2 regions of the Actinocorallia aurantiaca genome follow, and region 1 is predicted to be linked to the other one. Evidence: riboswitches for the same ligand, from Rfam matches in the RefSeq annotation. Region 1 holds a riboswitch; the other holds the start of a gene.
The links. Region 1 has a riboswitch for cyclic di-AMP ahead of ABD327_RS04160 (C40 family peptidase). Riboswitches for the same ligand answer to the same signal wherever they lie in the genome.
Positions count from the first base shown of each region.

Region 2: linked by a shared signal. The riboswitch ahead of ABD327_RS25515 (CHAP domain-containing protein) and the one ahead of ABD327_RS04160 (C40 family peptidase) in region 1 are both predicted to bind cyclic di-AMP.

Region 1 is NZ_BAAATZ010000003.1:220,436-223,827, reverse strand. Features, by position in the region: gene ABD327_RS04170 (RDD family protein) at 1-289, opposite strand, end outside; gene ABD327_RS04165 (amino-acid N-acetyltransferase) at 510-1,022, opposite strand; cyclic di-AMP (ydaO/yuaA leader) riboswitch at 1,152-1,296, shown strand; gene ABD327_RS04160 (C40 family peptidase) at 1,299-2,237, shown strand; gene ABD327_RS04155 (LuxR C-terminal-related transcriptional regulator) at 2,360-2,590, opposite strand; gene ABD327_RS04150 (LacI family DNA-binding transcriptional regulator) at 2,964-3,392, shown strand, end outside.
Region 2 is NZ_BAAATZ010000021.1:267,511-270,902, forward strand. Features, by position in the region: gene ABD327_RS25510 (hypothetical protein) at 1-630, opposite strand, end outside; gene ABD327_RS25515 (CHAP domain-containing protein) at 691-1,488, opposite strand; cyclic di-AMP (ydaO/yuaA leader) riboswitch at 1,500-1,652, opposite strand; gene ABD327_RS25520 (C40 family peptidase) at 1,740-2,222, opposite strand; cyclic di-AMP (ydaO/yuaA leader) riboswitch at 2,309-2,506, opposite strand; gene ABD327_RS25525 (C40 family peptidase) at 2,897-3,392, opposite strand, start outside.

The DNA of each region.
Region 1 (3,392 bases):
CGACCCGCAGGCCGATCTGGCGCTTGCCGAGCGTCCGGCCCCAGAAGGCGAGCTGTACGGCCTCGTAGAGGAACGGCAGCAGCGCCACCACGACGAATGTCGTCCACAGGACCGGAGTCGACCAGGCGCCGTCCTCCTCCTTGTTCACGCCGATGGAGGCGAGAACGATGGGGAAGACCAGCGCGAAGCCGGCGACCCACACCAGGCCGGCGTCGATGAGCCGGGCCAGTGCGCGTTGCTTGAATGCCGCCAGCGGAAGGTTCTCGGCCGGGTGCGGACCGGAGGGCACGGGCGGTTGATAAGTCTGCCGGGGCGCTTCCTCTCGTTCGGGATATGAAGAGTTCGGTGGTCCATATCCCGAGTGCCCGTCATATCCCGGACTGGGCGGACCATACCCGGGCTGTTGCGGGGGGCGAGGAGCCCCGTAAGGACCTTGCGCGGGCGGGGGCGGGCCATATCCGCCACCGGAACGCGGGCCGTACGGGTTGGGGGGTTCGGTCATGATGTCGTCATTCCTCCAAGCGGAGCAGCATCCGCGTGTTTCCCAGCGTGTTCGGCTTCACCCGATCCAGGTCGAGGAACTCCGCGACCCCGTCGTCATAGGACCGCAGAAGCTCTTCATAGACAGCATGCGACACCGGAGTGCCCTGGATCTCTCGGAAACCGTGACGCGCGAAGAACTCCACCTCGAAGGTAAGGCAAAAAACTCGCCGGACACCCAGTTCTCGCGCAGTGGACAGAAGTCGGCCGACGATCTGGTGGCCGATCCCCATGCCCCGGCATTCCGGATCGATTGCGACGGTGCGAACCTCGGCGAGGTCCTCCCAGATCACATGGAGGGCACCGCATCCGATGATCCCTCCCAGTTGCGGGGCATCGGCGACCCAGAACTCCTGGACGTCCTCGTAGAGGTTCACCGTGCTCTTCTCGAGAAGACGCCGTCCGGGGCCGCCGTACGTGTCGACGAGACGCCGGATGTCACGGACATCGGGCGTGCGCGCCCGCCGGATCGTCAACTCCATAGAGCCTTGAGACTAGTGGCAACGGGCGACTTCACGGACCCGGAACGACCTGCGAAATCAGTCGCCGTGGTTGGCACGGACGGCAGACTTCGTTAGTCTCCTCCGCTGAGTGTCGACAGCAGTTCGCATCTGCTGTACCCGCCGCATCCCGACCGCTCCGCGCGAAGGGAGCCGGGGACCAGCGCAGGACCCCGGGTGCAACCGCGAAGGCGCGGAGGGGCTGCTCCGGCCCCCACCCGAAAGCTGACCCGGTAGGCGGCCGAGGAGAGGAAAACCGTGAAGCTCGCCCACCACCGTCTGCTCGCCCTGATCTGCGGTGTCACCGCCGTCGCCGTGTCCGTCCCGGGCATCGCGCACGCCGAACCCGACCCGATGAAGCGGATCGAGTCCGTTCACGAGGAACTGGAAAAGGTCAGCGAGCAGATCAACGGACTCAAGGTCAAGCTGAAGCAGGCCGAACGCGCGGCCAAGGTCGCCTCGGACAACGCCTCGCGCCAGCAGAAGGCTCTGGACGCCATAGCGCAGGAGGTGAGCGGGCTGGCCGCCAACAGCTACATGAGGGGCGGCACCGACCAGGCGCTCATCCTCGCCACCTCCGACGACCCCCAGGAGTTCCTGGACCAGAGCTCGACGCTCACCTACTTCGCCTCCCAGAGCGGCACCAAGGTGACGGAGCTGCTTTCGGCGATGCAGGCGGCGCAGCGCGCGAAGAAGGCGGCCGACGACCGGGCGGGACAGGTCCGCAAGCTCAACAACCAGCTGACCGACCGGCAGAAGAAGCTCAAGGACGACTACACCCAGATCCGCGACAAAATCGTCCGCAAGGATCCCAAGAAGATCGTCGACATCCCGCCGGTGCCGGGGGCGGGCAAGGCCGCCGAAGCGCTGCGGCTGGCGCTCTCCCAGCTCGGCAAGCCCTACGTCTGGGGCGCGGACGGGCCTAACAGCTACGACTGCTCCGGGCTCACCATGTGGGCCTACGCGCAGGTCGGCATCAACCTGCCGCACTACACCGGAAGCCAGTGGAACGCCGGCGCCCACGTCGGCCGGGACGAACTGCAGCCGGGCGACCTCGTCTTCTTCTACAGCGACCTGCACCACGTCGGCCTCTACATCGGCGACGGACAGATGGTGCACGCCCCCCAGACGGGCGACGTCGTGAAAATCGCGCCGATCGGCGGGAGGCCCTTCGCGGGCGGCGTACGCGTCGCCTGAGGGCGCTCCGGAACGGGACACGGGAGAACGGAAACGCCGTCACGGGAACCCGGAGGTTCCTGTGACGGCGGCGTTCGCCGGGCTTCACCGGGGTCTCCGGCTCACCCGCTCCGCGGTCGTCGCTAGATGAGTTGCCGGCGAGCCGCCCACACGACGGCCTCGATGGGGGTGTTGACGTCGAGACGGTCGCAGATGGCCCGAAGCCGGCGACGCAGGGTGCGCGCGCTGAGTTCGAGCTTCCGGGCCGCCACGTCGGCGGTCACGCCGCTGGCGATCTGAGCCAGCAACTTCAGTTCATCCTCGCTCAGCCGGGGTTCGTCGAAGGCCCGGCGCGCGAGTGTGCCCTGATCCACTCCATTCCTCCCTCGTCGCTGATGCTGACCGCGGGGGTGCAGCTCGTCGCTGCTTCGGGCGATGGGTCCAGTACTACTGATCGTCGGTGGCCGGACTCGGCCGATGCGTCGTTCGGATGCCATTCGCGGGGAACGCTGAGTAACGTCGGCTCGAGAGAAGGGTCATCGGTTGCAGCCTTCCCCTCTCCGGTCCGTGAATCGTTTCAAGCTCCCTACGATCCGGAACGCTAGGCGGCCGGATCCGGACCGTCAAGCTCCCGGAGAGCGCGAAAAGTGACCCCTGAATCACGTCCCGTGCCGTCGCCGAGGCGCGTCGACCCACGAAAAGCCGTTAACCTGCGACAACCCATCCCGACTCGGGGGGAGTGGACTGATGCGAGCAAGTATTCGTGAGGTTGCGCGTCGCGCGGGAGTTTCAGTTGGGACCGTTTCGAATGTCCTAAACCGGCCAGACGTCGTGGCCGAAGCCACCCGGGTCCGCGTCCTCACCGCCATCGAGGAACTCGGTTTCGTCCGCAACGAAGCGGCGCGGACCCTGCGCAAGGGCTCGGGGCGAACACTCGGAGTGATCGTCGAGGACATCTCCAACCCCTACTTCACCGACCTCGCACGGGGGGTCGAGGACGCCTCGAACGCCGGCGGCTACGACCTCATCTGGTGCACCAGCGACGGCAGCCCGGAGAAGGAGCGGCGACGGCTGGACTTCCTGGAGCAGCAGGGCGTCTCCGGCGTCGTCATCACCCCCGTCGCGCTGGACCGCGACCGCATCGCCCGGCTGCGCGCCCGGGACGTCCGGATGGCG
Region 2 (3,392 bases), on a different contig from region 1:
GGCCCAGCCGTCGCCGACCACGGCGGAGACCGCGGGCACGGATCGGTCGAGCTGGGCGGCGACCTGCTTCAGCGGGCCGGTGCCCACGACCAGCCCGGACCTGCCCTTGACGGCCTCGGCGTCCGGGTCCGCCCAGATCTCCGGGGCGTCCCGCCGGTCTCCGCCGTCACCCGTGACCAGCGTGCGCCCGTCCGCCCGGCCCACCTCCAGATAGGTGGTGTGCACCACGTCCGAGGTGTCGAAGCCGCGGTAGCGGTAGGCCAGCCGCAGCGTGGCCAGCGAACCCTCTATCTTCTCGACGCTCTCCCGCCAGCCGTCGAAGGGCAGCCGGGCCAACGCGGTGAACAGTTCCTCCTGCCGGGCCCGGAAACCGGGTTCGTCCGGGTGGACCGTGGCCAGGAAGCGTGCGGCGTCGCGCTCCAGCACGGCGCGGGAACGGGCTTCGAGCAGGGCTTCCACCTCCGCGCGAGCGGCGGTGGCCGAAGCGGGCGCCGGGCCGTCCGGAGGACCCGACCGGCAGCCCGCGAGCCCGAGCAGCCCGGCCAGCAGGAACCCTCTGCGCCCGCAGACCGCGCGTCCTGAGGGAGGGTGCCCGGGAGATGCGAAGAGCCCCGGTACGTCGGCTTCCATGGGGTGCGATCCTATGACCGCATCGGAAACCGGCATACCGGGGCTCTCGAGGGCTGGTGATCAGCGCGCGAACTCGGGGTAGCCGTAGCCCACGATCTGGGAGGCCTTGCGGTCGCGCTCCAGGACCGCGTTGCCGGTGTTGCCTTCGATGGTCTTGACCGTTCCGCCCTTGACGTCGGTGACGATGCCGACGTGGACGATGCTGTCCAGGCTCTTCTTGCCCTGCCAGTTGAAGAAGACGATGGCGCCCTTCTTCGGGGTGGTGCCCCAGCGGTCCTGCTTCTTGAACCACTTGGCGTGCGCGATGGTCCAGGCGTCCTGTCCGACGGTGTCCTTGGTGCCGGTCTCCTCCGCGACCCAGGAGACGAACATGTTGCACCAGGCGGCCCTCAGGTAGGAGTTGCGGCTGCCGCCGTCGCGCTCGACGGTCTCGGCCGCGCGCGCGGTCTTGGAGTACCACTCCTGGAACTTGGTCTTGCCGGAGCCGTCCTCGCGGATGCCCAGCTGGGTCTTGGCCTTCTTGATGAAGTCGTCGGCGGAGGCGCTCTTGCCGACCTTCTTGCCGGTGTCGGACTTCTCGCTCTTCTCGGCGGACTCGTCGCGGCTCTCGGAGCTCTGCTCGGTCCGCTCGGCGGCGTCGGTGTTCTCGAAGGTCCCGCCGGTGGTCAGTCCGTCCAGGACCAGGCCGGTGTGCAGGGAGGCGGCGCTCACGGTGCCCTTGCCGGAGCCGCTCGTCTCGGGGAGGGTGTTGGCGTTCGCGGCGACCGCGAAGGTGCTGGCCAGGGTGGTTCCGGCGAGCAGACCGCCCGCGATCTTGGCGGTCAGGGAGACGTTCTTGCGGTGGTGACGACCGGTCATGTGCTGCTCAACTCCTGTTTCCATGCCGCCTACCGGGTTAGCTGACGGATTCGGGCCTGGAATAGCCCTACGACGGCTGGCCGTCGATTCACCCCGTGCCGGTCTGTGCGACCGGCGGTTGGTTCCCCGGCTCCGCTTCACAGCGGACTCGGCGGGAGGACGGTCCCCCGGAGGGGACCAGTCCCGCGTCTGACTTGTCGGATGGTCCTGCTGGGCGGCGGAGCGGAGGTTTCTCCGCCGCCGCGAGCCGCCTAGTAAGGCCGGACGGCTCCGTTGAAGCTCTGCTTGCGGTACTTGTCGAGAAGCACCTGTCGGACGTGGTCACCGGTGCGCGGCGCGTGGATCATGTAGACCTTCTTGCCGGTCACCTTGGAGACGATGCCCATGTGGCTGCGGCCGCCGTAGAAGAAGACCAGATCGCCAGGGGCGAGGTCCTTCCACTTGACCTTGTTGCCGACGCCGCTGTAGATGGCTCCGGTCGTGCGCGGCAGCTTCACGCCCGCCTTGCGGTAGACGTAGCCCGCCAACCCGGAGCAGTCGAAGGAGTTGGGGCCGGTCGCGCCGTACACGTACGGGCTGCCCTTCTTCTTCTTCGCCCACTTCAAAGCCTTCTGGGCGACCTGCTGGCGATGGGACCAGGACTTCTTCTTCTTGACCTTTTTGGTCTTCTGAACCGTCGTGGCGCTGACCGCCGCGGCTTCCGCGGGGGCCGGTACGGCCACTACGGGAGTCATGACTGCGGCTGCTGCGAGCAGGCCGGTGGCCAGCTGCTTACGACTTACAGAGGGCAGGCGGATGCCAAGATTGCGAGACAGGGGAATCTCCTTCTTCCTGACGCCTACCGGGTTAGCTGACGGGTTCGGACAGGAAGGTTCGTCCTACGGTCGGCTGCCTGACTGCGCAGCCTTCCGATTCACCCCGCCGAACACATGGCCCACACCCTTTGGGGGTGGTGCGGGGTGTGTTCGGATTGGGTCCCCGGCTCCGTGTGCGTACACGGACTCGGCGTTGCCTTCTCGGACGAGGGGACGCGATGGGGCCCCGGACGGAACCCCTGATGGCTCCGTTGATCGTCGGAAGGACGCGGATGGACTTGTGACGCCGACTCGAGAATCACTGTCCTACGCTTCACTGCGCGGCTCGGGTGTCTGCCACGACACCGGCTCTCGGATCAGTTGATCGGCTTAGATCACAGCATGGCGTCTGGAGAACGCCACCGGTTGGCAACGTTCGGATAACGTCGCGCTTCCATGAAGGTATCAAAGAAACCAGGAAAGGCAAATGCCCAGCAAAGTAAGGAAAGCCCAGGTGAAGCGGGCTTTAACGGCCGGGTGACACAGGTCTCACCGGTGGTGACAGGCCTCTGACCGGGGCATATCCGCCTGTTACAGGGGTGTTTCGGGGGGTTCTAGGGACGCCCGCCGCCCACGAAACGGCTGCGGTAGTAGCCCTCCGTGATGCTCACTACTTCCACGTTCTTCCCGGTGCGCGGGGCGTGGATCATCTTGCCGTCGCCCACGTACATGCCGACGTGGCCGAGGCCGCTGAAGAAGATGAGGTCACCCGGCTGGAGGTCCGCGTAGGAGACCCGCTTGGAGGAGGTCAAGGAGTACTGCGCCGCGGCGTTGTGCGGCAGGGAGACGCCCGCCGCACCCCATGCCCGCATCGTCAGGCCGGAGCAGTCGAAGCCGGTCGGGCCCGCGCCGCCGTAGATGTAGGGCTTCCCGAGCTGCTTGTAGGCGTACTCCAGGGCCGTCTTGGCCGAACCGGTGGCCGGGCCGCTGTAGTTGCCGCCCTGCGGGGTGGCCGTGGTGGAGGGGGTGTCCCCGCCCAGCCGCTGCACCAGCGAGCGCTGCTTGGTGATGGCCTTCTCGATGACGCTCTTCTGCTGCCTGAGGTCCTTG